One region of the Paraglaciecola aestuariivivens genome, then DNA from elsewhere that is predicted to be linked to it. Evidence: predicted binding sites of a transcription regulator. Region 1 holds the regulator's gene; the other holds the start of a gene.

The links. Region 1 encodes NrdR, which represses ribonucleotide reductase genes. Its sites were predicted from a motif close to AAACACNANATNTNGTGTTT; they were not measured.
Region 2: nrdA (class 1a ribonucleoside-diphosphate reductase subunit alpha) is a predicted target of NrdR. The motif match lies at 9,072-9,091, and genes of this name have one in related genera.

What each region holds. Positions count from the first base shown of each region.
Region 1 covers NZ_JBRKBA010000005.1:312,790-328,649, forward strand. The annotation lists gene glyA (serine hydroxymethyltransferase) at 1-1,238, shown strand, start outside; gene ACVCDT_RS10035 (TonB-dependent receptor) at 1,499-4,672, shown strand; gene nrdR (transcriptional regulator NrdR) at 4,843-5,292, shown strand; gene ribD (bifunctional diaminohydroxyphosphoribosylaminopyrimidine deaminase/5-amino-6-(5-phosphoribosylamino)uracil reductase RibD) at 5,339-6,484, shown strand; gene ACVCDT_RS10050 (riboflavin synthase) at 6,503-7,174, shown strand; gene ribBA (bifunctional 3,4-dihydroxy-2-butanone-4-phosphate synthase/GTP cyclohydrolase II) at 7,215-8,315, shown strand; gene ribH (6,7-dimethyl-8-ribityllumazine synthase) at 8,409-8,885, shown strand; gene nusB (transcription antitermination factor NusB) at 8,886-9,308, shown strand; gene thiL (thiamine-phosphate kinase) at 9,385-10,347, shown strand; gene ACVCDT_RS10075 (phosphatidylglycerophosphatase A family protein) at 10,381-10,887, shown strand; gene dxs (1-deoxy-D-xylulose-5-phosphate synthase) at 10,947-12,818, opposite strand; gene ispA ((2E,6E)-farnesyl diphosphate synthase) at 12,870-13,760, opposite strand; gene xseB (exodeoxyribonuclease VII small subunit) at 13,760-14,002, opposite strand; gene pomA (flagellar motor protein PomA) at 14,299-15,063, shown strand; gene ACVCDT_RS10100 (flagellar motor protein MotB) at 15,068-15,860, shown strand, end outside.
Region 2 covers NZ_JBRKBA010000003.1:376,903-392,762, forward strand. The annotation lists gene rpsA (30S ribosomal protein S1) at 7-1,677, opposite strand; gene cmk ((d)CMP kinase) at 1,804-2,478, opposite strand; gene aroA (3-phosphoshikimate 1-carboxyvinyltransferase) at 2,597-3,877, opposite strand; gene serC (3-phosphoserine/phosphohydroxythreonine transaminase) at 3,877-4,962, opposite strand; gene gyrA (DNA topoisomerase (ATP-hydrolyzing) subunit A) at 5,083-7,770, opposite strand; gene ubiG (bifunctional 2-polyprenyl-6-hydroxyphenol methylase/3-demethylubiquinol 3-O-methyltransferase UbiG) at 8,044-8,760, shown strand; gene nrdA (class 1a ribonucleoside-diphosphate reductase subunit alpha) at 9,284-11,599, shown strand; gene nrdB (class Ia ribonucleoside-diphosphate reductase subunit beta) at 11,659-12,789, shown strand; gene yfaE (class I ribonucleotide reductase maintenance protein YfaE) at 12,795-13,064, shown strand; gene cysB (HTH-type transcriptional regulator CysB) at 13,166-14,140, opposite strand; gene ACVCDT_RS06825 (sensor histidine kinase) at 14,374-15,066, shown strand; gene ACVCDT_RS06830 (hypothetical protein) at 15,158-15,860, shown strand, end outside.

The sequences.
Region 1 (15,860 bases):
ATATTGCTGATTTTGATCCAGAATTAGCCGAAGCCATTCAAAATGAACACCAACGCCAAGAGCATCATATTGAATTGATTGCATCTGAAAACTATTGCAGCCCGCGCGTTTTAGAAGCACAAGGCTCACAACTAACCAACAAATACGCTGAGGGTTATCCACATAAGCGTTATTATGGTGGTTGTGAATATGTTGATGTAGCAGAAGATTTAGCCATTGAACGCGCCAAGCAATTATTTGGTTGTGACTATGCTAATGTGCAGCCGCATTCAGGCTCTCAAGCTAATTCAGCGGTATTTATGGCGCTATTAAATGCCGGAGACACAGTATTAGGTATGAGCCTAGCCCATGGTGGACATTTAACTCATGGTTCACATGTTAACTTTTCTGGTAAAACTTACCATGCTGTTCAATATGGATTGCACCCTGAAACCGGTGAAATTGATATGCAGCAAGTAGAAGAATTAGCCTTAGAACATAAACCTAAGATGATCATTGGTGGTTTTTCTGCCTATTCAGGCATAGTTGACTGGCAAAAATTCCGTGAGATAGCGGATAAAGTTGGGGCATATTTATTAGTGGATATGGCGCATGTAGCTGGCTTAATTGCAGCGGGTATTTACCCAAGCCCAATTGCTCATGCTCACGTTGTGACTACTACTACCCACAAAACCTTAGCCGGTCCGCGTGGTGGTTTGATTTTATCAGCCTGTGGTGATGAAGCCATTTATAAAAAATTAAATAGCTCGGTTTTCCCTGGTAATCAAGGTGGACCTCTGTGCCATGTTATTGCCGCTAAAGCGGTAGCCTTTAAAGAAGCGCTACAGCCTGAATTTAAAGTGTATCAACAACAAGTAGTAGTGAACGCCAAAGCTATGGTGGCGGTATTACAAGAGCGTGGCTTTAAAGTGGTTTCTGACGGTACAGACAATCATTTATTTTTGCTTGATCTAATTGGTAAAGAATACACAGGTAAAGATGCAGATGCGGCCCTAGGCAGTGCCAACATTACTGTTAATAAAAACTCTGTACCTAACGACCCTCGCTCACCTTTTGTCACTAGTGGTTTACGTATTGGTTCGCCAGCTATTACCCGTCGTGGCTTTAAAGAAGAACAAGCCAAACAGGTGGCTCATTGGATTTGTGATGTTTTAGATAATATCAATGATCAATCTGTGATTGAAAAAGTCAAAAAAGAAGTAGTGATTTTGTGTAAACAGTTCCCTGTTTATGCCTAAATGATTGCTATTTAACCAAGGCTCATTGGGGTCTTGGTTATTTAGTTGATTTTACTCTTTGCTTAGTAAACCTTAGTTAAACACTAGCTATACTAAGGTTTACTCAAATAATATCTAACTAGTTATTTAAACCTCGCCTACTATTTCTATGTTAAGTACTGATACTTAGCGTTTTTTCCCTATCAAATTTGCTAAAAAATTGTAAAATAAGCGCGTTTTAAATCAGAATAATTTTATTCCATTCACACACGGACATCATTATGACTAATCGTACATTAGCTTTTGGCAAGAAAACTCGCCTAGCGTTGTTAGTGGCAAGCTCGCTTGCCTTTAGTGGACTCGCTTCTGCGCAGGTCACTTCTTCAGCCATTCGTGGTCAAGTTGTAGATATTCAAGGTAACCCTTTATCTGGCGTTACTGTTGAGGTTATTCACGTGCCAACTGGCAGTAAAAAAACCTTAACCACTTCTGAAAACGGTATTTTCCAATCAGGTGGTATGGCTGTAGGTGGACCTTACCAGGTACAACTACAAGACGGGTCAAGTTATCAGGCGCAAAGTATTTCAGATCTATTTTTGCAACTAGGTCGAACTTCGAGTGTTGCCTTGCAAGCTACTGCAAGCGGCGCCAATTTAGAAGTAATTGAAGTTCGTGGCAAAGTGACCATGGAAGCGGCTTATAAAAAAGGGCCAGGAACAGAGTTTAGCGAACAAGACATTAACAACACTGCTGCCATCAGCCGTGATATTAAATCTTTATTAAAGCGTGATTCTAAAATTACTGTTGATACCACAGTAGATGGTGGCCCTGCTTTATCGGTAGCCGGTGGTAATATTCGTGGCAACAGTTTAACTGTTGATGGCGTTAAGCAAAATGATGACTTTGGTTTGAACAAAAATGGTTACCCTGGTCGTCGTTCACCTATTTCTTTAGATGCTATTGAGCAGTTATCTGTAAACATTGCGCCTATTGATGTGACTTATGGTGGTTTCCAAGGCGGTAATGTAAATATAGTAACTAAGTCTGGTACCAATGAGTTTCACGGCTCGGCTTTTTACTTCCGTTCAGACGACAGCATGATTGGTGATAAAAGCGAAGGTGAATCATTAAATATTGGTGATTTTAAAGAAGACACTTATGGTTTCTCTTTAGGTGGTGCGGTAGTTGAAGATAAATTGTTCTTCTTTGCTTCTTACGAAAAATTTGAATCTGTTTCACCTTATCAATTTTCATTAGATAACTTAGATGGCATAGCCGATCCAAACGAACGTCGTGGCGTAAGTCAGGCCGATTTTGATCGTATTGCTCAAGTTGCTAACGATGTTTGGGGTTACGATATAGGTGGTTATGACGTTCCTAAAGTAGAAGAAGATGAAAAACTGTTAGTGAAACTAGATTGGTACATTAACGACGATCATCGTGCGTCTTTAACCTATCAAGACAACTCAGGTAACACAGTACGTGATTTCTGGGCTGAGTCTTTCCCTGGTGCGCCAACTGCTACTGCTGAGTCTAACCGTTATAATCAGGCTGAAACTTTACAAGCCACAGTATTACAGGTGTTTTCTGATTGGTCTGACGATTTATCGACCGAATTTAAATTGTCGAACAAAAAAGTAACCACTGCTCAAGATCCTCTTTTAGGGGCAAATTTCTCGCAGTTTAATATTGCCACGCCAAACGGCGGTTCGTTATTTATTGGTCCTGATCAATTCCGTCATGCAAACGAATTAGAAAATGATCGTTTTGGTTTAAAAATTAAAGCGGATTATTACCTAACAGATGAGCACAAGTTAACCTTTGGTTGGGAGCATGAGCAACTAGACATCTACAACTTATTTGTATTTGGCTCTTTAGGTTTTGCTAATTTTGCTAGTATCGAGGACTTTGAAAACAACTTAGGCTTCCACGTTTACCAAAATGCCTTAGACGGTAACCCTGAAAGTGCGGTTGATGAGTTCTCATACGACATTGATACTTTCTATTTGCAAGATGAGTGGGCGGCAACCGACGACCTAACTGTCACCTACGGTGTACGTTACACTAAATACAGCAATGATGACTTACCTGCATTAAACCAAAACTTTGTTGATCGTCATGGTTACACTAACCAAGGTAACTTTGATGGCCTAACCTTAGTTGAGCCACGTGCTGGTTTCACTTATACCTATGACGATGACACGGTAATCCGTGGTGGATTTGGCTTGTTTGGCGGCGGTGGCCCGAACGTTTGGTTATCCAACTCTTACGGCAACGACGGGGTACGTAAAACCTTTGCTGGTTGTTTTGGTGGTTGTTCAGATGGTCGAGGCACACCACAAGAAGTGCTAGATTTCTTAGCTGCTGGTGGTTTTAGTGGCGGCAACAGCGACACTAACTCTATATCTCCAGACTTCGAAATCAACAGTGTTTGGAAGTTAAACTTAGGCATAGAGCGTAATCAGGACTTAGGTTTCTTAGGTGATTCGTGGTTATTAACTGCAGATGCCATCATTAGTGATGTGAAAAATGCAGCGGTTTACCGTGAACTAAACTTCTCACAAGTGGGCACAGCGCCAGATGGCCGTCCTATTTATGATCAAACTGTGCCATTTGACTTGTCGTTAGAAAACACAAGTAAAGGTGGTTCACAAGTATGGAGTTTCTCGGCAGCGAAAAACTACTATACCGATCACGGTAATTACAACTTTGATATCAGCTACACCTATCAAGACGTGACAGAAGTTAACCCTGGTAACTCTTTCATTGCCTTTGAAGGTTATGCAATGCCAGCTAACTCAGACTTCCAGTCACAAACTGAATATAACTCTGAGTTTGAAGTACGCCATGCTTTTAGTGCTAACTTAAGCTGGAGCGATACCTTAATTGGTGATCACTTAACCACTGTTGCTGTGGCATATACAGGTCGTTCTGGTCGTCATTATAGCCATACCATGCGCTCTACAGTAGATACTTTTGGTGGTTTCCCAGTGGCAGACTTTGCTGACTGGAACGCCTTTGGTTCACAGTTGTTGTACATTCCAAATGGAGCAAGTGATCCATTAGTCACTTACGCTGATGGTTTTGATCAAGCTGGCTTTATGTCTTACATCAACAGTAATGACTGTTTAGCTAACAACGCGGGATCAATTTCTCGTCGTCATGCTTGTACTAGTAGCTGGATCAATCGTTTTGATGTGCGTTTCATGCAAGAAATTCAAATCACTGGTGAGCAAGCTGTAGAAGTGATCCTAGATCTTGAAAACATTGGTAACATGATCAACGACGATTGGGGACGTGCAGAGAGTTACGTACAACCATTTAATGCCCCTGTAGTAGATGTGGCAATTGATAATGGTCAGTATGTATACAGTAACTTTACTCAGCCACAAGCCAATGTAGCTAAAATACCTTCGGTATGGAAAGTACAACTAGGTGTACGTTACAAGTTTTAATTAACACTTAGTTTAACCAATTATTAAATTGGCCTAAAACCAGAGATAAGCAGATTATCTCTGGTTTTTTTTTGAGGTATAATAATGCTTCGGAAAAAAGTGCGTGGCTGTTCCTTTGTCGCTTTTTTTGCTAATTTAGCCCAACGTTTTTTAAATCAATCGAGAGCCTTATGTTTTGTCCATTTTGCGCAGTACAAGAAACCAAAGTGATTGATTCGCGTTTAGTTGCTGACGGCAGCCAAGTTAGGCGCCGCAGAGAATGCACTGTGTGTAAAGAACGTTATACCACCTTTGAAATGGCAGAATTAGTTATGCCAAGAGTGGTAAAACGTGATGGCTCACGAGAGCCTTTTAATGAAGATAAGCTCAGAGCAGGCTTACAACGAGCATTAGAAAAACGTCCAGTGAGCACCGAAGAAGTGGAATTGTGCATTAACCGCTTAAAGTCATCTTTGCGGGCTACAGGTGAACGAGAGGTATCCAGTGAGTTTTTAGGTAACTTAATTATGAATGCCTTAAAAGAGCTGGATAAAGTAGCTTATGTACGTTTTGCCTCGGTTTACCGTTCGTTTGAAGATATCAGAGAATTTGGTGAAGAAATTGCTAGGTTAGGTGACTAAGACCATGCAACTTAGCCTAGCTTCAGCGACCGGGTATCACAACTAAATGACCAGCTTTTCAAGGTTAGATCATCAAATGATGGCAAGCGCCATCGCCTTAGCTAAACGTGGCCAATATACTACTTCGCCCAACCCCAATGTGGGCTGTGTTATTACTGATAAGAGCGGCAATATTCTGGGCCAAGGTTGGCATAAAAAGGCTGGCACTGCTCACGCCGAAGTCCATGCGTTAAACCAAATCAAGCAACAAGGTTTGAGTCCTAAAGGGGCTACAGTCTATGTGACTCTTGAACCTTGTAGCCATCAGGGGCGAACCCCACCTTGTGCCGATACCTTAATTGCAGCCGGGGTGGCAAAAGTTGTAGTGGCTATGGTTGATCCTAATCCTTTAGTGTCTGGCAAAGGTATCGCCAAATTACAACAGGCAGGCATTGAGGTAACGCAAGGATTGTTAAGCCAAGCGAGTGCCGAGTTAAACCGTGGCTTTATTCATAGAATGTGCCATTCGCGCCCTTGGGTGACAGTGAAGTTAGCTGCCAGTTTAGACGGTAAAACCGCACTAAAAAATGGCAAAAGCCAGTGGATTACCAGTGCCGCTGCTCGCCAAGATGTGCAAAGACACAGGGCTAAAAGTTGTGCCATATTATCGGGCTCTGGCACTGTTATGGCCGATAACCCTTGGTTAAATGTGCGGTATGGCGAATTAAATTTATCCCAACAAGACTTGTTAGAAGAAGATTTACGTCAACCTTTGCGGGTGATTTTAGATGGGCGTAATCAATTAACTAACCAGCTTAATTGCTTACAACCGCTAAAAGGCAATACTGGCGGCAAAGTATTGTTAATTAATAGCCAGATCAATCCATTACCCTTCGCAGAGCATGTAAGTCAATGGCAAGCAAGGTATAATCAAAATCGCTTAGACTTGCAACAAATTATGCAAAAGTTAGGTGAATTACAGCTCAATCAACTGTGGGTTGAAGCGGGTGCTAAGTTAGCCGGTGCCTTAGTAAAAAATAACTTAGTAGATGAATTGATTTTATATCAAGCGCCCAAACTTATAGGCGGGGCGGGACAAAATTTGTTTGAAATGGCCGAATTAGAATCAATGCAAGATGTGCCAATATTAAGCTGGCAAGACATTAGGCAAGTAGGGTCAGATATAAAAATGACTGCACTTTTTAATCACTAAAGCAAGAATAGAGAAAACATGTTTACTGGAATAATTGAAGATGTCGGGGTGATTGAAAGTCTCACGCCCAGTGGTGAAGATATTCGTTTAGCGATTAAAGTTAATAAGTTAGATATGTCTGACGTCGAACTAGGCGACAGCATAGCCAATAATGGCGTATGTTTAACTGTGGTGGCTAAAACCGCGCAAGGGTTTAGCGCCGATGTATCACACGAAACCATTAAGCTTACCGGCTTTGCCAATTACCAAGCGGGCAGCAAGGTTAACTTAGAAAAAGCCTTACTAGCGAACAGTCGTTTAGGTGGCCATATAGTCAGTGGGCACGTAGATGGGGTAGGCAAGGTACTGTCTATCAAGCAAGTTGGGCGATACGTAGAAATTTGGGTGCAAGCGCCTGATGAACTCGCCAAATATTTAGCCCATAAAGGCTCTATTACGGTAGATGGTGTGAGTTTAACTGTGAATCAGGTTGAGGGCGCCAAGTTTTTGCTGACCTTGATCCCTCACAGTCTTCAAGAAACCATAATTGGCTTATACCAAGTGGGAACCCAAGTAAATTTAGAAGTGGATGTTATCGCCCGTTACATTGAAAGACTCATGTTAGGCGACAAAGCAGCACAGCAGTTACCTGAGGATAAAAAGCAAGATATAAGTTTGGCCTTTTTGGCTGAAAATGGCTTTTTAAAGTAATCCAATCCTCTTAATTTAATTAAACAGAAGACACATTATTATGCCTTTCAATAGCAGTGAAGAAATAATTGAAGATATTCGTCAAGGTAAAATGGTTATCTTAATGGATGACGAAGATCGCGAAAACGAAGGCGATTTAATTATGGCCGCCGAGCATGTTACCCCAGAAGCCATTAATTTTATGGTTACCCATGCCCGAGGCTTAGTCTGTTTACCAATGACAGAAGCGCGCTGCCGACGACTTAACCTGCCGCTAATGGTAGATAATAACGGCGCGCAGTTTTCGACTAACTTTACTGTGTCGATTGAGGCTGCCGAAGGGGTAACCACAGGGATCTCAGCTGCAGATAGAGCAAAAACGATTTTAGCCGCAGTGAATAAAAACGCCACAGCCGCAGACATAGTGCAACCTGGGCATATCTTTCCACTTATTGGTAAAGAAGGTGGGGTGTTAAATCGTGCTGGGCATACCGAAGCGGGCATCGACCTCGCTAGGCTTGCAGGCTGTGAGCCTGCCGCAGTGATAGTGGAAATTCTAAAAGAAGATGGCAGCATGGCAAGGTTGCCAGAGCTAGAAGAGTTTGCTGCAAAGCATGATATGAAAATTGGCACCATTGCTGATTTAATCGAATATAGAAACTTAAACGAAACCACTATCGAGCAAGTTGCCAAGTGTAAGCTGCCCACTGAATATGGTGAGTTTGATTTAGTAACTTTTAAAGATGTAATAGATAATCAAGTACATTTTGCTATGTGCAAAGGTGAGATTCAGCCCGACTCGCCTACTTTAGTGCGTGTGCACCTGCAAAATAGTTTTAGTGATTTGTTGGGTTCACAACGGGCAATTTCACGCAGTATGGGGTTGCCCGAAGCAATTAAATACATTGCAGATAATGGTGGGGTGTTAGTGCTGTTAGGAAAAGACGAAGACCTCTTAACCCAAGTAAAGCAATTCGAAGCAGAAGACAAAGGTGAAAAGCCAATAAAAGCCGACTGGAAAGGCTCGTCTCGCACTATTGGGGTGGGCAGTCAAATTCTGGCCAGCCTAGGGGTGAAAAAAATGCGTTTATTAAGCAAGCCTAAAAAGTACCATGCGTTATCGGGCTATGGCTTAGAAGTGGTTGAATACATCGAAATTTAATAAATTGATAAAATTGACAGATAAAAATATCACAATATTTCCCCATTCGGATGTGCTAAACTGCGCGCCGATTTTTCTAGTAAGGTTGTTTTGATGAATATTATTGAAGGTAACATTCGCGCGACAGGTAAAAAATTTGCATTTGTTGTGGCCAGATTTAACAGTTTTGTGGTTGAAAGCCTAGTAGAAGGTGCATTAGATGCCTTAGAAAGACATGGCGAAGTCAACACTCAAGATATCACTTTAGTGCGTGTTCCTGGGGCTTATGAATTGCCCATAGCCGCTAAAAAGCTTGCTGAACAAAATAAATACGATGCCATCATTGCCTTAGGTGCAGTGATAAGAGGTGGCACACCGCATTTTGATTTTGTGGCTGGTGAATGTAATAAAGGCTTAGCCCAAGTGTCACTTGAATATGGTATTCCTGTTTCTTTTGGTGTGATTACCACAGATAGTATTGAACAAGCGATAGAACGTTCTGGTACTAAAGCCGGAAACAAAGGTGCAGAAGCGGCAGTAGGTGCCTTAGAAATGGTAAATGTATTAGCTAACATTGAAGAGGCCAAATAGGTGAAACCTAAAGCCCGCCACTTAGCCAGAGAGCTTGCTGTGCAAGCCGTATACTCTTGGCAAATGACTCAAAACCCAGTAGAGCAAATCGAACTTAGTACTGTGACTAGCAACAATATGCAAAAAGTCGATACTGAGTACTTTTTGGAGCTATTAAGAGCGGTTGTAAAAAACTGTGCTGAACTAGATAAAAAGCTTAAACCTTATTTAGGACGTTTGCCTGAAGAATTAGATCCGGTGGAATATGCCATTTTACGGATTGCGACTTATGAATTAGTTCATCGCATTGATGTGCCTTATAAAGTAGTGATCAATGAAGCCATAGAACTAGCAAAAGAGTTTGGCGCAGATGAAAGCCATAAGTTTGTCAACGGTGTGTTAGATAAAGCCATCAAAACCTTACGTAAAGACGAACTTAATTAAGCAGCCAATTTAGGTGCTTGATATGACGCTTGGCACCTAGTGCTTGGTGCGATGCTAATAAAAATAAGTTGTGAAAGTGAAAGAATTTAATTTGATCGAAAACTTTTTCAAAGCAAAAAGTTTTCAACGCAAAGATGTCATTATTGGCATTGGTGATGACTGTGCAGTGACCCATGTTCCTCAAGGACAAGCCTTGGTTACCACCACAGATACCTTGCTAAGTGGTGTGCATTTTTTACCTGACACATCTGCCCATGCCATTGCGCAAAAAGCCATAGCGGTAAACCTAAGTGATTTGGCCGCTATGGGAGCAGAGCCGGCCTGGATAAGTTTATCTTTAAGCTTGCCCGAGATAGATAAAGCTTGGTTAGAGGACTTCTCTAATGGTTTACAGCAGCATGCTGAGTATTACTCTATTCAATTAATTGGTGGAGATACGGTTCAAGGGCCATTAGCCATCACTATTACCGCACAAGGCTTTGTTCCATGTCATCAAGCTTTAACGCGCTCCCAAGCCAAACCAGGTGATTCTATTTATGTGACTGGAACCTTAGGGGATGCAGGTTTGGGCTTAGATTTAGCTACCAACAAATTGAGCATTGGCGATAAGTTAAATCGAGAGTATCTGATTAATAGGCTCAATTACCCTACACCTAGATTGTTATTTGGCACCAACCTAAGACGCATTGCCAGTGCCTGTATCGATCTTTCAGATGGTTTAGTTTCAGATATTCAACATGTACTCAAAGGCTCTCAATGTGGCGCAACTGTGCATGTGAATAAGCTACCCTTATCTCGTGCCCTAAAGCAGTCAGTGTCGATTGAACAGGCCTACGACTATGCGCTAAGTGCAGGTGACGATTACGAATTGTTGTTTACTGTAAGTGAAGAGCAAAAAGGAAACCTTGAAACCTCATTAGCCAATGCCAATGTTTCGGCCACTTATATTGGCCAAGTAAACGGAAATTGTGGAAAATTAGATTTACGTTTAAATGACAAAACCTTTAATTATGCTAAAAAGGGTTACCAACACTTTTAAGCAAAGTTTAAAGCGAATCAAAAAGGGTCTGCAGTGGACAAAGAATTACGCCAAAGAGTTAGCTTGCGCAATCCAGTGCACTTTTTAGCCTTAGGCTTTGGAAGTGGATTAGCGGCAAAAATGCCTGGTACCTTTGGCACACTTGCCGCTTTACCTTTAGTGGTTTTGTTAGCCTACTTTGCCAATTTTGAGAGTTATTTAGCTGTTACCCTTGCCGTGAGCTTGCTGGGCATTTGGATATGTGAAAAAACCGCCAACGACATGCAGGTACATGATGATTCTTCTATTGTGTGGGATGAAGTAGCAGGCATGTTAATTACTATGCTTGCTGTGCCCTTGAATTGGCAAACCCTATTAGTCGGTTTTGTGTTGTTTCGCTTTTTCGATATTGTTAAACCTTGGCCTATTAACTATTTAGACAAACAGGTTGGGGGAGGCTTTGGCATTATGGTAGATGATGTATTAGCCGGGATCATGGCCATGGCTGGATTGCATATTTTATTGGGTTTGTCGTGGCTACCCACCACCACCTTTAGCTAAATCCTTTTGGTTATACCCAACTAGGCTTAGTTTTAGCTAAGCCTTGTCTTTCACTGCTACTATCCTTTAGCTTGGTTAAATTGTTTAACTTTAGCCAAAATCCCAGCGCTATCTAGGCCCAGTTCGGCATACATCTGTTGCTGCGTGCCTTGCATAATAAATTCATCTGGTAAACCAAGCTGAATTAATTTGGCCTGATAGGGGCTAGCTATAAGGTATTCGGCAACCGCACTGCCAGCGCCACCCATAATGGCACCATCTTCAAGGGTGACAAATAATGAGTGATCTTTAGCAAGTTTGGCTATCACAGCTGTATCTAAGGGTTTTACAAAACGCATATCGACTAAGCTGGCATTCAGGCTTTCTGCTGCTTCTTGAGCAAAAGGCAATAAAGTACCAAAGTTTAAGATTGCGACTTTTTCACCTTCTCTAAGCGTGCGGCTTTGGCCTAACTCTAAGGCTGTCATCTGTGCATCAGGTGTTACCCCAGTGGCAGAGCCTCTTGGGTATCTAACTGCCGCAGGTTTTTGCAATTTATGCCCTGTGTAAAGCATTTGACGGCATTCATTTTCGTCGCTGGGAGTCATAATCACCATATTAGGAATGCAACGCAAAAAGCTAATATCAAAGGCGCCCTGATGGGTAGGTCCATCTGCACCTACAATACCGGCTCTGTCTATGGCAAATAATACTGGAAGGTTTTGTAAGGCTACATCATGAATAAGCTGATCGTAGGCTCGCTGCAAAAAGGTTGAGTAGATGGCGACCACAGCATTGTAGCCTTCTTTGGCTAACCCAGCGGCAAAAGTCACAGCATGTTGTTCGGCTATGGCGACATCAAAATATTGTTCAGGAAATTGCTGGGAAAATTGCACCATGCCCGAACCTTCACGCATGGCAGGGGTTACTGCCATAAGCTTAGGATCTTGTTTGGCCATGTCACATAACCAGTTGCCAAAAATGGCAGAAAAAGTAGGATGACTTGCCGCCGCTTTGGGCAGTGCCTGATCCTTAGGGTTAAATTTAGGTACAGCATGGAATTTAATAGGATCTTGCTCGGCAGAGTGATAACCCTTGCCCTTTTTAGTGACCACGTGCAAGATCTGCGGGCCTTTGATATTGCGCATATTACGCAGCGTATCTACCACGCCGTTTACATCGTGCCCATCTATAGGGCCTATATATTTAAAGCCTAGTTCTTCAAAGATAGTACCAGGTACTACCATACCTTTAATGTGTTCTTCTGCACGGCTTGCAAACTCTTTAATAGGCGGCACATTGCTTAACAGCTTTTTGCCACCGTCTCGAATAGAATTAAAAAAGTTTCCGGTTAATAAACGAGCTAAATGACTATTGAGGGCACCAACGTTTTCCGAAATAGACATTTCGTTATCGTTTAATACCACCAACATGTCTTTATCTATATCGCCGCCGTGATTTAATGCTTCAAAGGCCATGCCAGCAGTCATGGCTCCATCACCAATAACCGCCACCACTTTGCGGCCTAAGGCTTCTTTTTCCGCCGCTACAGCCATGCCTAGTGCGGCACTAATTGAAGTAGACGAATGCCCTACGGCAAAAGTATCGTATTCACTTTCTCCAGGCCAAGGAAAAGGGTGTAAGCCATTCTTTTGGCGTATGCTGGGCATACGTTCGCGCCTGCCAGTTAATATTTTGTGCGGGTAAGCTTGGTGACCTACATCCCATAAAAGTCGGTCAAATGGGGTGTTATAGACATAGTGTAAGGCTACAGTTAACTCAACCGTTCCTAATCCAGAGGCAAAGTGCCCGCTGCTTTGGCTAACGCTGGTGAGTAAGTATTGACGCAGCTCTTTACTAAGTTGCTGTAACTTATCTTGAGGTAGCTCTCTTAGCTCTTCGGGTGTATTCGCTTTCGCTAGGATAGGGTAGTGAGTAATATCTAAAGTCATTAAATGGCTATCAACTGGTTAATTTTATTTTTTTAAGAAGCTTAAGCCTATTTAATAAGCGCGACGAATAACAAAGTCGGTAAAGGCTTCCAATATCTGGGTATTGTAAGGCAAAGTACGCAAAGCTTGAAGTGCTTGTTTATGTAGTTGCTCAAGATAGTGTTTTGCTTGCTCTAAACCCATTAGAGCTGGATAAGTACTTTTATTGTGGGCCTGATCTGAACCTTGAGGTTTACCAAGCACGCTAGCATCAGCTGTGACATCTAAAATATCATCTTGCACTTGAAACGCTAAGCCTATGGTCTGAGCAAAATCCAATAATTGATTTTTATCTGATGGTTCGATTTCATCGGCTAAAGCTATGGCCATTTCAACACAAGCCACTAACAAGGCCCCAGTTTTTTTACTGTGAAGTTGTGCTAATTGAGTTTGACTAATCTGTTGGCCAGTGGCAGCTAAGTCAATGGCTTGGCCGCCACACATACCATGGTAGCCAGAGGCACGAGCTAAAACTTTAACTAATTCAATACGTTTATTTTGCTTGTTTGCCGATAATGGATATTGGCACAAAAGTTCGAACGCTAACGTTTGCAGGGCGTCGCCAGCTAAAATCGCTGTGGCTTCGTCAAACTGAATATGGCAAGTTGGTTGACCACGTCTTAAATCGTCGTCGTCCATGGCGGGTAGATCGTCATGAATTAACGAATAGGCATGCATAGCTTCTATGGCCGCAGCTGGTCCGTCTAAATCCCTTTCATCTACCTTTAGCATTTGTCCTGTTGCCTGAACCAAAAACGGGCGCATACGCTTGCCACCCATTAATAGCGCATATTTCATGGCTTGCTTTAATTTAGGCGCATGCTCAGGAAGAGCGGCTATGGTTTGGCTAAGAGTGTGATCGACTCTGGCGCTCACACTTTTCTGAAAATCGGTCAACATCATTAAGGATTTGGCTCAAATACGTCTAAGCTTTGCTGGCCATTTTGGGCAGTTAAAATCTGTACTTTTTGTTCTGCGTCTTTTAACTTTTGTTGGCTTTGGCGGGCAAGTTCGATGCCGCGTTCAAAACTTTGTAACGCTTCTTCAAGAGGCAGGTCACCTTGCTCCATTTTGGTGACTAAGGCTTCTAGTTCTTGCATGGATTGTTCAAAGCTTAAAGATTCGGCTTTTTTCTTTGTTGTCATAGATTTCTTCAATAGAATATTGGCAAGGTATCAATTGGCAGGCACCTTACCTGAGCACAAAAATAGGGTCAAACACTTTTCAACAGGCTATGCTTGCAAAGCGTCTAAGTTAGAAAATTTAACCTAAATAAAGCATCACTTAATTTCTGCTATGCAGTTACTATAGAAATATTCTCCGCTGTCGATAAAATAGAGTGATAAACAGTTAATTTGTTTAGGTTTTTGATTTTTACAGCATTTAGCACAGTATTTTAGCTTTATAGTGACGGTGTCACTAATTCTATTGGGAGCACAATGTGGATTTAGCAACCATAATCGGAATTCTTGGGGCCATAGGCTTTGTAGTCATGGCAATGGTCCAAGGTGGCGATATTGCCATGTTTATAAACGTTCCTTCAATTTTGATTGTATTTTGTGGCAGCTTGTTTGTGGTTTTATCTCAATACACGCTTGGGCAATTTTTTGGTGCAGGTAAAGTTGCTGGCAAGGCCTTTATGTTTAAAATCGATACGCCTGAATCCCAAATTGAAAAAATAGTTGAGATGGCCGATGCCGCACGTAAAGGCGGTTTTTTAGCATTAGAAGAAGCAGAAATCGAAAACCCTTTTATGCAAAAAGGGGTAGATATGTTGGTAGATGGCCACGACGTAGAAGTGGTTCGTGCCACCTTAGGCAAAGACATTGCCATGACCACTGAAAGACATGAATTTGGTCAAACCATTTTTAAAGGCCTAGGGGACGTAGCACCAGCCATGGGTATGATAGGTACCTTAGTAGGGTTAGTGGCGATGTTGTCTAACATGGATGATCCTAAATCTATCGGGCCTGCCATGGCGGTTGCCTTGTTAACCACTTTGTACGGAGCCATGTTGGCAAACTTATTATGTTTACCTATAGCGGTAAAATTAGGTAACCGTGCCGCAGAAGAAAAACTCAATCAAAGCTTAGTGTTAGACGGAATTATTGGTATTGCTGATGGGCAAAATCCTCGTGTTATTGAGGGCATATTGAAAAATTATTTAGCTGCCAGTAAACGCGGCTCAGACGAAGATTCAGAGTAAGCGCATGGAAGACGAATGCCCTAAATGCCCCCCCGAAGGACTGCCCGCGTGGATGGGAACCTTCGCCGATCTAATGTCACTGTTGATGTGCTTTTTTGTATTGTTGTTGTCATTTTCCGAAATGGACGTACTGAAATTCAAACAAATAGCAGGTTCCATGAAATTTGCCTTTGGGGTGCAAAATAAAATAGAAGTAAAAGATATTCCTAAAGGTACCAGTGTGATTGCTATGGAGTTTCGCCCTGGTCGCCCTGAGCCTACTCCTATAGATACCATCCAACAAAAAACCACTGACATGACTCAAGAAATGCTTGAGTTTCAGGCGGGTAACGAAGATTCAGCCGGTGGACGTCAAAAACAACGTGGCGAGCAGCGTGGCGGTGCGGCTCAACAAACTGCCACAGAGCAACAAACCACTAGCCAAAGTGCTAGCCAAGAAGAAGTACAAGAACAAATGCGTAAAGTGGCGCAAAAGTTAGAAAAAGAAATTGTGGACGGCGCTATCGAAATGGAATCTTTGGGTCAACAAATTACCATTAGGATCCGTGAACAAGGTTCGTTTTCTGCTGGCTCTGCTTTTTTGCAACCGCAATTTATTCCTATTTTGCGTAAAATAGGTGAGTTACTCGCGCAAATGCCCGGTGATATAGAGGTGTCTGGGCATAGTGATAGCCAGCAAATTTCCAATGAATTATACCGCTCTAACTGGGACTTATCGGCACAACGTGCTGTGGCTGTGGCCGAAGAGCTAAGACGGGCCGAAGGCTTTGATGAAAGTCGAATGTCGGTAGTAGGAA
Region 2 (15,860 bases), on a different contig from region 1:
TTTTTATTAGTCGTTTTTAGCTGCTTTGAAAGCGTCAGCAAATGCGTTGCTGAAACCAACTTCTTCTTGTTGATTCACTTTATCAAGTGCGTCTTTTTCGTCTGCTTGGTCTTTCGCTTTAACCGAAAGGTTAACAGTGCGGTTCTTACGATCAACGCCCATGAACTTGGCTTCGATTTCAGAATCAACACTCACCACTTCAGAGGCATCTTCTACACGGTCACGTGATAAATCACCAACACGGATGTAGCCTTCAACTTCTTCAGCTAGCTTAACTGTTACACCTTTAGCATCAACTGCAGTCACAGTACCAGTTACGATAGTGCCTTTCTTAGTATCAGTGATGTACTGGTTGAACGGGTCTTCTTCAATTTGCTTAACGCCAAGTGAAATACGCTCACGCTCTGGGTCAACTTGAAGAACAACAGCAGAGATTTCGTCACCTTTCTTATAGTCACGAACCGCTTCTTCGCCAGTTTTGTTCCACGAGATATCAGACAAGTGAACTAGTCCGTCTATGCCGCCATCAAGACCGATGAAGATACCAAAGTCAGTGATAGACTTGATCTTACCGCTAACTTTGTCGCCTTTGCTTTGTGCTTTAGCAAACTCTTCCCAAGGGTTAGGAATACATTGCTTAAGACCAAGAGAAATACGACGACGCTCTTCGTCAATTTCAAGAACCATAACTTCAACTACATCACCTAAGTTAACAACTTTAGATGGGTGGATGTTTTTGTTAGTCCAATCCATTTCTGAAACGTGTACTAGACCTTCAACACCGTCTTCGATTTCTACGAAACAACCGTAGTCAGTTAGGTTAGTCACAGCACCGCTTAATTTAGCGCCTTCAGGGTAACGGTTTGCAATTTCTTGCCAAGGATCGTTGCCCATTTGCTTCATACCTAGAGAAACACGAGACTTCTCTTTGTCGAATTTCAATACTTTAACGTTGATTTCGTCACCAACATTTACGATTTCACTTGGGTGCTTAACACGTTTCCAAGCCATATCTGTGATGTGTAGAAGACCATCTACGCCACCTAAGTCAACAAAGGCACCGTAATCGGTAAGGTTCTTAACAATACCTTTAACTTCATGACCTTCTTCAAGGTTAGCAAGAAGCGTATCACGCTCTGCACTGCTCTCGGCTTCGATAACAGCACGACGAGAAACAACAACGTTGTTACGTTTAGCATCAAGCTTGATAACTTTAAATTCTAATTCTTTACCTTCAAGATGAGTTGTATCGCGAACTGGGCGAACATCTACTAATGAACCAGGTAAGAAAGCGCGAACAGTGTTCACTTCAACCGTAAAGCCACCTTTGACCTTACCGTTAATTACACCAATGATTGTTTCTTTTTCAGTGTAAGCTTTTTCTAGTTCTACCCAAGCTTCGTGACGCTTCGCTTTTTCGCGAGATAGGATGGTTTCACCGAAGCCATCTTCAACTGCATCCAGGGCAACATCGATTTGGTCACCTACTACTACATCAAGCTCGCCATCGGCGTTTCTAAATTGCTCGGCAGGGATTGCACTTTCAGATTTAAGTCCAGCATCTACTAAAACGATATCTTTATCGATAGATACGATAGTACCTTTAACAATAGAGCCAGGACGGGTTTCAAGTTCTTTTAAACTTTCTTCAAATAGATCAGCAAAATTTTCAATCATAGTGGTTTAATAAATTTCTTTTTTGACATCCACGTTACAATCCAGTGAGCGCGGGGTTGTTATTCATGACTAAGTCATCCTTAACTTAGCGGGCTTTAATTATTTATAGCTAACAAACTGCTGCCCTTAGGCGAGTTTCTTTTCAACAAATAATTCAATCTTTTCAAGCACTTGCTCGACATTCAACATAGTAGAGTCTATAACAAGTGCGTCTTTGGCTGGCACTAAAGGGGCAACAGTTCGATTTGCATCTCTTTCGTCGCGAGCTTTTATGTCGGCTAAAAGGCGCGGCATACTAACATCATGGCCCTTGTCTTTCAACTGCTTAAAGCGTCTATCGGCGCGCTCTTCGGCACTCGCGGTTAAAAATATTTTCACTTGAGCTTCGGGAAATACCACTGTACCCATATCTCGACCGTCGGCTACCAAGCCTGGGGCTTGCTTAAATCCTCTTTGACGCCTTAATAATGCTTCGCGAATAGACGGCAAAGAAGCGATTTTAGACGCTGTGTCTCCCACTTCTTCGGTACGGATAGTATCGCTAACATCTTCCCCTTCTAATACCACTCTGACGCCTTTGTCTGTGGTTTCAAAATTGACATCTAAGCCTGACGCAAGCGGCAAAAGGCCAACTTCGTCGTCTGCGGGAATTTGGTGATGCAGGGATGCAACAGCTAAAACTCTATATATGGCACCACTATCTAAAAAGTGCCAACCAAGCTTTTTCGCTAATAAAACACTTGCTGTTCCTTTGCCTGCGCCGCTTGGTCCGTCTATGGTAATGACAGGTTCTGTGTACATGCGCTCTCCTGAGCCTAACAAAATCGGGCGCAATTATACGCATTGGTAACGGATTAGCAATGGCGCCTAGATGACATTTTTGTAACCGTAATTAACTCTTTACTGATCTTGCGGCTAACTACCGACAAATCGAAGCAAAACGTGCAAAGTAGTCAGGAAATGTTTTGGCAGTACAAGCTGGATCATTTATGGTAACCGCTGTATCACTTAAGGCCACTAAAGAAAAACACATTGCTACTCTATGGTCGTTGTACGTATCTATAGCTGCGTGATTTAGTTTTTCGGCTGGGGTGATGCGGATATAATCATGACCTTCTTCAACCCTAGCCCCGACTTTTCTTAATTCACAACTCATAGCTGCTAATCGGTCGGTTTCTTTCACTCGCCAATTATAAATATTTCTAATACTGGTTGTACCCTCGGCAAAAAGAGCAGTGGTGGCTATGGTCATGGCCGCATCGGGTATATGATTCATATCTAAATCCACTGCTGTTAGTGGAGCCCCGCTTACTTCAATAAAGTCTTCTTGCCAATTAACTTTGGCACCCATTTTTTCTAATACTTCGGCAAAACGAATATCCCCTTGAATACTGTTTTTACCTATACCTGTCACTCTCACTGTGCCGCCTTTTATGGCCCCAGCGGCCAAAAAGTAAGACGCAGAAGAGGCGTCGCCTTCCACTAAAAAGTGCCCCGGAGATTGGTATTGTTGTTGGCCTTTAATTAAAAACTCTTGATAATTTTGGTTTTCTACCACTATGCCAAATTGCGCCATAGTATGCAGGGTAATATCAATATAAGGTTTAGAAACTAACTCGCCACTTATCACTATTTGCGTGTCTTGTTCAAATAAAGGTGAACTCATCAGTAATGCAGTTAAAAATTGACTCGAAACGCTACCATCGACAGTTATATTTCCACCTTTTACTGCTTGGCCTTTAATCTTTAATGGCGGATAACCTGGCGCTTTTAGGTATTCTATCTGAGCGCCTGCTTGTTTTAAGGAGTCAACCAAAGACCCTATAGGCCGTTCTTCCATACGCGGCTCGCCGGTAAGTTCAAATTCCCCTTGGCTACAAGCTAATACTGCACATAAAGGGCGCATAGCAGTGCCTGCATTCCCCAAAAACAATGATAAAGGTTGGGAGGCACTAAATACCCCAGCATTGCCTGTTACCCAGCACTGAGTTTTGCAATCAGATAAACGATACTGCACATTTAACTGAGTTAAGGCAGTTAACATGTGTTGAATATCTTCGCTATCTAATAAATTGGTAAGGTGGGTTTCGCCTTTAGCTAATGCCGCAAGTAATAAGGCGCGATTAGATAAACTCTTAGAGCCAGGCACATTAACGGTTCCACTAACGTTGGAAATAGGTGACAGGGTTAACTGCTTCATTAAGATTGCCTCTTTGCAAAGTCTTGCATAAATTCGGTTAACGCCACTACCCCTTCTAAAGGCATGGCGTTGTAGATGCTTGCGCGCATCCCCCCTACACTTCTGTGGCCTTTTAACGCCATTAAGCCAGCTTCAGAGGCTTGTTGTAAAAATAGTGAATCTAAGGCCTTATCTTTTAGAGCAAAAGTGACATTCATTTTTGAACGAAAATCTGGGTGCACTTGATTGATATAAAACTCACTACTATCGATGCATTCGTATAACACACGGGCTTTTTGCGCATTACGCTCAGCCATTACAGATAGGCCACCTTGTTGTTTTAACCATTTAAAAACTAAACCGGCTAAATACCATGAATAAGTCGGGGGGGTGTTATACATAGAATGATGTTTAGCCATGGTTTGATAATGCATAAAACTGGGGGTTTCGGGCATAGCACTATCTAAAAGATCATCTCTAACTATCACCAAGGCTAAGCCAGACGGACCAATATTCTTTTGCGCTCCCGCATATATGATCCCAAATTTACTTACATCTAAGGGCTTAGATAAAATGTTAGAAGACATGTCTGCCACAACAGGCAAGTCACCACATTCTGGAATTTGGTTTAGCTCAATGCCATCTACGGTTTCGTTGGCACAATAATGGAAATAGGCGCTCTTAGGATCAAGCATATTAGGAGTAATGCTAGGCAGCCCCTTTAAGCCATTTATGTTTTGTTGTTTAGCTACAATATTTGGCTTTAGGTATTTTTCTGCTTCTTGTACTGCACTTTCTGACCATGCACCCGACACCATAAAGTCGGCACTTTTGCCTCTTTTGGCAAGATTCATTGGCACAGCTGAAAATTGCCCACGCCCGCCGCCCTGAGAAAACAAGACTTTATAGTTTTGGGGAATGCAAAGCAGCTGTCTAAAATCTTGCTCTGCAGTTTCTGCTAAATCAATATACTCTTTACTGCGATGGCTGATTTCCATGACTGAACTACCACAGCCGTTCCAGTCTATAAATTCAGCCTGAGCTTGTTGCATAACTTCTTGTGGCAACATAGCCGGTCCAGCACAAAAGTTGTAGATTTTTTTCATTGTTTGTCTCAAAAAAAAACGAGTGGCATTAGCCACTCGTTTGTTATTGCTAATTTATAGCTATTAATACCTATAAATTTGTTATTTTCCATACCTTTCAATATAAAAAATAACTCTCACTTATTCGTCTTGGTTTGACGCTGCATCTGTATCGCTCGCTTCAACAACAGTTGAGTCGCTTGATTCAACTTCTGAGCCTTCTGCAAGGTCAGTTTCAAGCTCTTCAATTTCGTCAATGCGTTGCAAACCTACAACATGCTCACCCTCAATAGTGCGAATTAATCTTACACCTTGAGTGTTACGTCCAACTGTAGAGACTTCATCTACACGGGTACGTACTAAGGTGCCTTGGTCACTGATAAGCATTATTTCATCGCTCTCATTAACCTGTACCGCCCCTACTACTTTACCATTACGCTCTGAAACTTTGATCGACACTACACCTTGTGTAGCACGACTCTTAGCCGGATAGTCAGCAATAGGTGTACGCTTACCAAAACCGTTTTCAGTGGCGGTTAAGATGGCGCCGTCACCACGTGGCACAATGAGAGAAATGACCTTTTGGCCTTCTTGCATACGAATACCACGTACACCTGTAGCCGTTCGACCCATTGGGCGTAATGCTAATAACTCTTCACCGGTTTCAGGATCAAGTTTCACATTGCCTGTTTCTGAATCTCGTTGTTTTTCGTTAAAACGTACAACTTTACCTGCATCTGAGAACAACATAATGTCGTCATCACCATGGGTAATATCTACCCCGATAAGCTCATCACCTTCGTTTAAGTTCACCGCAATGATGCCGTTTGCTCTAGGGCGCGAATAAGAGGTTAAAGCAGTTTTCTTCACTGTTCCGTTAGCGGTTGCCATTAACACAAACTTACCTTCTTCAAATTCTTGAATAGGCAAAATTGCAGTAATACGTTCACCGTCTTCTAGAGGAAGAATGTTAACAATAGGACGACCACGGGCATTACGACTGGCCAGCGGTAATTGATAAACTTTTAACCAATATAAACGACCACGAGTAGAGAAACACAAAATGTGATCATGGGTATTTGCTACCAACAGCTTTTCGATGAAATCTTCATCTTTCATCTTAGTTGCTGATTTACCTCGACCACCGCGACGTTGCGCTTCGTAGTCGTTTAGTTTTTGATATTTTACATAACCTTCGCGCGACAAAGTTACCACTACATCTTCACGTTCAATCAGATCTTCAATATCTATATCGTGTGAAGCAGCGGTGATTTCTGTGCGTCTTTCGTCGCCAAACTCATCACGTACTTTTTCGAGTTCTTCGCGAATCACTTCCATTAAACGTTCTGGGCTAGCCAAAATGTGCAATAACTCAGCGATGAATTCTAGCAGTTCACGATATTCAGATAAAATCTTGTCGTGTTCTAATCCAGTTAACTTGTTTAAGCGAAGGTCTAGAATGGCTTGGGCTTGTTGCTCTGTTAAATAATATAACCCATCGCGGATACCGTATTGTGGCTCTAACCAATCTGGTCTTGCAGCATTGTCTCCTGCACGCTCTAGCATTTCAGCTACATCACCTAATGACCACCCTTGAGCAGTTAAAGATATCTTAGCGTCAGCTGGGCTTTTTGATGCTTTGATCAAAGCAATAATAGGATCAATATTAACTAAGGCTATGGCTAAGCCTTCTAAAATATGTGCTCGTTCACGGGCCTTTTTAAGCTCATAAACGGTACGTCTGGTAACCACTTCGCGTCTGTGTAATACAAAGGCTTTTAAGATATCCATTAGGTTGAATATCTTAGGTTGGGTTTTATCTAGCGCTACCATGTTAATACCAAACACAGTTTGCATTTGTGTTTGCGCATATAAATGGTTTAACAAGACTTCGGCAGACTCGTTACGCTTCACTTCTACAACAATACGCATACCGTCTTTATCAGACTCGTCACGTAGTGCAGAAATACCTTCTATTTTTTTCTCTTTAACCAATTCGGCAATTTTTTCAATTAAGCGCGCTTTGTTCACTTGATAAGGAATTTCGTGAACTATTATGGTTTCTTTTCCGCTATCTTCAGTTTCGATTTCGGCCCGTGCTCGCATATAAATTTTGCCACGGCCTGTACGGTAAGCTTCTTCTATACCTTTTCTACCACTAATAATGGCGGCGGTAGGGAAATCTGGACCAGGAATATGTTCGATAAGCTCTTCAATGGTCAAGTCAGGATTGTCAATTAAGGCAATACAACCATTGATGACTTCAGTTAGGTTGTGTGGCGGAATATTGGTCGCCATACCAACTGCAATACCAGATGAGCCATTTACCAATAAGTTAGGTACTTTAGTTGGCAACACTTCTGGAATAAATTCGGTTTCATCGTAGTTTGGCACAAAGTTAACGGTTTCTTTTTCAAGATCGGCTAACAATTCGTGGGCAATTTTTGCCATACGAATTTCGGTATAACGCATAGCTGCCGCAGAATCGCCATCAACCGAACCAAAGTTACCTTGGCCGTCTACTAGCATATATCGCAAAGAAAAAGGCTGAGCCATACGAACAATAGTGTCGTATACCGCTGAATCACCGTGCGGGTGATATTTACCTATTACGTCACCTACCACACGGGCAGATTTTTTATAGGGTTTATTAAAATCGTTTTTTAGTTCGTTCATGGCGAACAAAACACGGCGGTGAACCGGCTTTAAGCCATCTCGTACATCAGGCAGCGCCCTGCCAACAATCACACTCATCGCATAATCGAGATAAGAGTTTTTTAGTTCTTCTTCTATATTAATGGGAAGAATTTCTTGGGCGTGATCAGTCATATACAGCCTTGTCCCTAGTCGTTATTATTAGAATCTGGTTAAGCAAAACCCGTTTGGTTAATTTTAAGCTAGGACTTAAAATTAGGCTTAGGGTTGTACCCAAATTTACATTGGTTTTCAACCGCTCGATTCTATCACCTACAAATAAAAATAAATAGCTTGAAGTCGCTCATATAGTAGCCAATTAAACCAAGAGGCTATATATCTGCGATTTTAATTGCACTTAATGTAGATTAAGATGGCAAAATATTGTGAGATACAAAAGCCAAATACATGACTCAAACTCAAAATGTTGATCTTGACGAGATCCAAAAATTTTCTGACCTCGCGTCTAGGTGGTGGGATTTAGCCGGTGAATTTAAACCTCTTCACCAAATCAACCCGCTTCGTACCGACTATATTCAACAACATAGTGGTGGTTTAGCCGGTAAACAGGTATTAGACGTAGGTTGTGGAGGCGGTATATTAGTCGAAAGCATGGCTCGTCATGGTGCACAAGTAACAGGCATAGATATGGGTGAAGCGCCGCTAGAAGTAGCAAAATTGCATGGTTTAGAGTCGGGCTTATCGGTTGACTACCAACAAACTACAGCAGAGCAGTTTGCTAGCCAACATCCACAACAGTACGATGTGGTAACTTGTTTAGAAATGTTAGAACATGTCCCCGCCCCTGCCTCAGTGGTGCAAGCCTGCAATCAATTAGTCAAACCAGGGGGGCATGTATTTTTTTCTACTTTAAATAGAAATATCAAATCTTATTTAATGGCTATAGTTGGTGCCGAGTATATTTTAGGTTTAGTGCCTAAAGGTACCCATCAGCACGATAAGTTTATTAAACCTTCTGAATTAATTGGATGGATAGACAACACAGATTTACATGTACAAAGAATGATAGGTTTACACCTTAACCCCCTCACTCAAGAGTATTATTTGTCTCAACAAAATGTAGATGTGAACTACATTATTCATTGCACTAAAATTAAAGACTAGATTTTAGCTCAATCTGTTTAAACTAAGCGTCTATTAGTCAGCATAGGCGCTGTCCATTCCAGACTTTCCCACTGCTAAATAGCTTTTTGGTCTTGTGTCAAAATTATCAGTTAAACACGACATATAGTGTGCCTGTGCAAAAAACACCCCTATATATCGATAAATTTGCAAAGATATTTTTTTATGATTAAAAAAATATAATGAAAAAATAAAGCAATTTTTTGCTTGCATTCCCAATAAACGAAACTCAAAAGGCGGTGTTAGGTGAGTCAACACTAACCTAAAATTAACTGGTTAAAAAGCCAGCATAAAACCACCATATCTTGGGTTGCATTGAAGTTAAAACCTCACTATCTTGTGTTCTGTTAACTTATCAAAACCAAAGGCTAATTCTCAGCCAAAATCAGCAGTAAATAGGTTAACTAACAAGTTTAGCTTAGGGGTAAGCGTATCCACAGATGCATTTTTGCAATGGAAAAACGTCATCTTACAAATTAAAACAAAAGAATAATGGCAATCTATAATGAATAATGAGTTATACGTCACAAAGCGCACGGGTGAACGCGAATTAATTGATCTAGATAAAATACATAAGGTCATTGAGTGGGCGGCTAAGGGATTAAATAATGTCTCTGTTTCACAAGTCGAAATCAAAGCACATATCCAGTTTTATGATGGTATAAAAACCGCAGATATTCATGAAACCCTGATCCGCTCAGCAGCCGATCTTATTTCTACAGATTGCCCAGATTACCAATATTTAGCTGCACGTTTAGCCATATTCCATCTACGCAAAAAAGCTTACGGCCAGTTTGAGCCGCCCGAATTATTAAGCCATGTAAAAAACATGGTAGCCAAAGGTAAATACGACCAACATTTGCTTGAAGATTACAGCGAAGCTGAATTTGCCGAAATGAATGATTATATTGATCATTGGCGAGACATGGACTTTAGTTACGCTGCGGTAAAACAGCTAGAGGGCAAATACCTGGTTCAAAACCGAGTCACTGGTGAAATATATGAAAGCGCACAATTTTTATACATTTTAGTAGCGGCCTGTTTATTTGCTAACTATGAAAAAGACACGCGCATGGATTACATCAAGCGCTTTTATGATGCCACCTCTAAATTCAAAATTTCTTTACCAACACCAATAATGGCGGGGGTTAGAACCCCAACTAGGCAGTTTAGTTCTTGCGTATTAATTGAAACAGGCGATAGCTTAGATTCAATTAACGCTACCTCTAGCGCCATAGTTAAATATGTTAGCCAACGCGCTGGCATAGGCATAAATGCTGGACGCATTCGCGCTTTAGGCAGCCCAATTCGAGGTGGCGAGGCTTTCCATACAGGTTGTATTCCTTTTTATAAGCACTTTCAAACAGCGGTTAAAAGCTGTTCTCAAGGTGGGGTTCGTGGCGGTGCTGCAACCTTATTCTATCCACTGTGGCACTTAGAAGTTGAATCTTTGTTGGTGTTAAAAAATAACCGTGGGGTAGAAGAAAACCGGGTCCGTCATTTAGACTACGGTGTGCAATTTAATAAATTAATGTACGCCCGCTTAATCAAAGATCAGCACATCACCTTATTTAGTCCGTCTGACACCCCTGGTTTATATGACGCATTCTTTGCTGATCAAGACGAATTTGAACGTTTGTATACCCAATACGAACAAGACGACAGCATCCGTAAAAAGCAAATTAAAGCCATAGAATTATTTAGTTTATTTATGCAAGAGCGCGCCAGCACAGGCCGTATCTATCTGCAGAACGTAGACCACTGTAATACCCATAGCCCATTTAATCCTAAATTGGCCCCAGTACGTCAAAGTAACTTATGTTTAGAAATTGCCTTACCTACTAAGCCGTTAAACAATGTAAACGATGAAGAAGGCGAGATTGCATTATGTACCTTATCTGCCTTTAACCTTGGTGCGATTGAGTCGGTAGACGAATTTGCTGAATTATCTGACTTAGCAGTGCGAGCACTTGATAGCCTATTAGATTACCAAGATTACCCTGTTCCTGCTGCGTTAAACGCCACTATGGGTCGCCGTACTTTAGGTATAGGTGTAATAAACTTTGCTTATTACCTAGCTAAAAATGGGGTGAAATACTCAGATGGAAGTGCCAACGGCCTAGTTCACCGCACTTTCGAAGCCATGCAATATCATCTGATGCAAGCTTCTTGTAATTTAGCTAAAGAAAAAGGTGCTTGTCCTAAGTTTGACGAAACCACTTATTTCCAAGGGTTAATGCCAATAGACACCTATAAAAAAGACTTAGACAAAATTTGTGATGAGCCTTTGCATTGCGATTGGGATGCTTTACGCGCAGAAATTAAAAAGTATGGATTACGCAACAGTACTTTGTCTGCCTTAATGCCCTCAGAAACCTCTTCGCAAATCTCTAATGCCACTAACGGCATTGAGCCACCAAGAGGCCACATCAGTATTAAATCAAGCAAAGATGGCGTACTAAAACAAGTAGTGCCTGAGTACGAAAGGTTAAAAGACCAATACGAATTATTATGGGACTTACCCTCTAACGAAGGTTATTTGCAGTTAGCAGGAATTATGCAGAAGTTTGTTGATCAAACCATTTCAGCTAATACCAGTTACGACCCAAATAAATACGAAGGTGGCAAAGTGCCAATGAAGTTATTACTTCAAGACTTGTTAACTAGCTACAAATTAGGTGTGAAAACCTTGTATTACCATAACACTCGTGATGGTGCAGATGACTCAACTCAACAAGAACTAGCCGGTCAGAAATTTGTACCGCAAGAAGTCGTAGAAGTTGAAGATGACGATTGTGCTGGCGGAGCATGTAAAATATAACGTTGAACAGCTGCTTAGGCAGCTGTTTTGGTTTGAACTTTTAATGGCAAAATAACTAAATGAAATATACCACCTTTAATCAAGTGAATAACAACCCGCTCACTGAGCCTATGTTTTTTGGGAACCCAGTGAATGTGGCACGTTATGACCAACAAAAACATCAGATTTTTGAAAAGTTGATTGAAAAACAAATCAGTTTCTTTTGGCGCCCGGAAGAAGTCGATGTCAGTAAAGACAGGGTCGACTTTCAAAAATTAAGTGAGCCAGAAAAACATATTTTCATTTCTAATTTAAAGTATCAAACCCTACTAGACTCCATTCAAGGAAGAAGTCCGAACATTGCCCTTCTCCCTATTATTTCTATTCCTGAGCTAGAAACTTGGGTGGAAACTTGGTCATTTTTCGAAACCATTCACTCGCGCTCTTATACCCATATTTTGCGTAATTTGTTTGGTGATCCCAGCAGTATTTTTAATGATATTGTTGAAAATGAAGAAATAAAAAAACGCGCGGCAGATATCAGCCAATACTATGATGACTTGATCTTTGCTACTCAGCTTTGGCAAACCCTTGGCGAAGGCACCCATGTGGTAAACGGCGAAAGTCATACTATTACCATGCGTGAATTGAAGAAAAAATTATACCTGTGCATGAACTCAGTTAACGCCTTAGAAGCCATACGCTTTTATGTATCTTTTGCTTGTACCTTTGCTTTTGCCGAACGCGAATTGATGGAAGGTAATTCTAAAATCATTCGTTTAATTGCCCGTGACGAAAACCTGCATTTAACCTCTACCCAACATGTATTAAACCTGTGGGCTAAAGGTAAAGACGATCCAGAAATGGCTGAGATTGCTGAAGAATGTAAAGAAGAAGCCACTCAAATATTTCTTAATGCTGTAGAGCAAGAAAAACAATGGGCGGCCTATTTATTTCAACAAGGTTCAATGATTGGGCTAAACAAAGAAATATTATGCCAATATGTAGAATTTATTGCTAACCACCGTATGTCAGCTATTGGTTTAGGCCAACCCTTTGACGTAAAAAGTAACCCTTTGCCTTGGATGAACAACTATTTAAGTTCTGACAATGTGCAGGTTGCCCCACAAGAGTCTGAAATTAGTTCTTATTTAGTCGGTCAAATCGACTCAGAAGTAAACGCCGATGACTTTGGTGACTTTGACTTATAATTCACATGAGTAATGTAAAAAACAGTATTTTGGTCAAAATAATTGATCAAAATACTGTTACTCACACGCCCAATCAAAGCCTATTAGAAACCCTCGAACAGCATAATGTTGAAATTCAATATCATTGCCGCGAAGGTTATTGCGGGGCCTGCAGAAGTACACTTATTAGCGGTGAAGTCACCTATACCACAGATCCCCTAGCCTTTATTGATGACGACGAAATATTACCTTGTTGCTGTGTGCCAAACCAAGATATAGAAATCAAACTGGCTTAAACCTTTCTACTTTTAAATTTATCCCATAAAAAAACGGCGACATCTAAAGATGCCGCCGCTTTTCATTAATTCTACTTTAACTAACTACAGTTAGCTGCGTTTTATCTAACAGGTAAGGTTAAACCTTTGAACATTTTTTCGACTTCGTCGTTATTCTTTAACATCATCGCCTGCTCAACCACAGACTTAGTTAAATGTGGGGCAAAACGTTCGATAAACTCATACATATAGCTACGTAAGAACGAACCTTTTCTGAATCCAATTTTAGTGGTGCTGTATTCAAATAAGTGACTTGCATCGATTTTCACTAGGTCACCGTCAAGCTTTTCATCTATCGCCATTGACGCTATTACCCCTACCCCAACACCTAACCTCACATAAGTTTTAATAACATCAGCGTCGGTTGCGGTAAACACTATTTTAGGCTCAATGCCAGCACTACTAAAGGCTTGATCTAATGAAGAGCGCCCAGTAAAACCAAACACATAAGTAACCAAGTTATAGTTGGCTAAGTCTTCAATGGTAATAGTGGCTTTTTTAGCTAATGGGTGATCGCGATTAACAATAATACTGCGATTCCAATGGTAACAAGGCAACATCACCAAATCGTTATATAAGTGCAAAGACTCAGTGGCAATAGCAAAATCAGCTTCACCTTTAGCAGCTAAATCACTTATTTGTGACGGAGTACCTTGATGCATATGCAAAGAAACTTTTGCGTACTTATTCATAAAGCCCTTAATCACATCTGGCAGAGCATAACGAGCTTGAGTATGAGTAGTGGCGATATTTAATTTGCCTTGATCTGGCAAGGTGTGTTCGCGAGAGACAGCTTTAATACTTTCAACTTTAGCTAATATTTCTCGTGAAATATTAATCACATCTTGGCCTGCTTCAGTCACATGAGTTAAATGTTTTCCACTGCGGCCAAAGATTTGTACGCCTAATTCATCTTCTAACATGCGCACTTGTTTACTGATACCTGGCTGTGAGGTATACAAACTTTCAGCCGTCGCCGATACGTTTAAGTTGTTATTTAATACTTCAACAATATAGCGAAGTTGTTGTAATTTCATGCCTGAACCCTGCCATTAATCAATAAAAATCAAGTTGATACATTTGTTATATAACTTTATAGATAAAAATTCCATTTGTTTTTGCAAAAAAGTTCTAAATATCTTAATGCTCTTGAAAATTAAAGAAAAAATCCCTTCTCCACTTTTCACCTAGGTTTGTTAATATGCCAGCATATCTTAATGCTTTTAATCATCTTACTTTTTAGCTTTAGAGCATAAATAAGGAGCCAATTGTGCCAAAGGAGCAAGAATTAATCGACTTTTCAACTGTATTAGGTTCAGCCGTACACGATATGAAAAACTCGCTTTGTTTGCTGATGCAGTCAATTGAAAACCTTGGCGCAAGCTTGGCAGACCCCAGCGCAATTACAAAAGAGCACTTAGCTTCAGCCCATTACGAAGCTTCCAGATTAAATACAGGTCTTGTTCAATTGCTGTCTTTGTACCGCGCAGGATTAAATAATTTGCCATTAAACATTGATGAACACGCGTTAGAAGATGTAGTAGAAGAATTAGTAGATAGCAACGCAAACTACTTAAATCATAAAAATATGAGTTTAGAAGTTAAGCAATCGGCCGATTTAATATGGTATCTAGATGCAGACTTAATTGGCATTCTACTAAATGACGTGTTGATTAATGCCTTACGTTATAGCCAAAAGAAAATCATATTGAGTGTTTATACAGAAAACGAAAACCTAGTGATTAAAGTAGAAGACGATGGACCAGGCTACCCACAAAGCATGTTAGAGGCCAATGAACTAAACATGCAACATTTAGATATTGGTCACGGTAGAACAGGTTTAGGTTTATTTTTTGCACGATTAATAGCCCAAGCACATACAGTGGGTAAACAAACAGGCAGTATCGCTCTAGAAAACGGCGGAAGTTTAGGTGGAAGCGTATTTACCTTAACGTTACCCTAACCCATTATTGAACTAGGTGTAACGGCCCAACTATTTAAATTACAGCAATAAAAAGGGTGTATGGCTCAATGAGTGGAATGAATTAAAGGTTATGATATTTACTGTAATAATAGTGTTGATTGTCGCTTTAGTGCTTATAGGCATTATAGTGAATGCTATTCAGCAACATAAAAATAAAATAGAAGCCGAACGCCGTGCTGCCCTGTCTAAACACAAAAGCATCATAGAAAACACCGAAAATGCGTTAGTAGCTGCCGAACAACTGCCTATTTCGCAAAGACTGATATATATCATGCACCGCAGAATTTTAGCCGCGTTAAAAGCCGCCCAACGCCTCGGAGACGGCACCACAGGAGCCAAAGAACGCATTAAAAGTGTTGAGAATGGATTAAGCAACATTGACCTAAAACAACCTCCTCCAACAGATGAACAATTCAGACTGCCTAGTAACGATAAACAAGTAATACAGTTTATACGTGGGATCAAAACCTTAAGAGCTTTATTACGCGCCGAGTTTAAAAAAGGCCACATTGATAGCCGAGTGTTTGTGGCAGAAGACAAGTTACTCGAAAGACTACAACTTCGAGCAAACGTTGACACCTTAATTAAACGCGGTGATGTAGCCTTAAAAAGCAATCAATTTGGCTCAGCTCGTCAATGTTTAGAAAAAGCGATAAGTGCACTTTCTAGCCAGCCCAACCCAGATGATTTTATTATGGCAAAACAAGCTAAATTAGAAGCCAAGCTGTTAGATATAGAAAAGAATCTACGTAATGCAAACAAACAAGACGTGG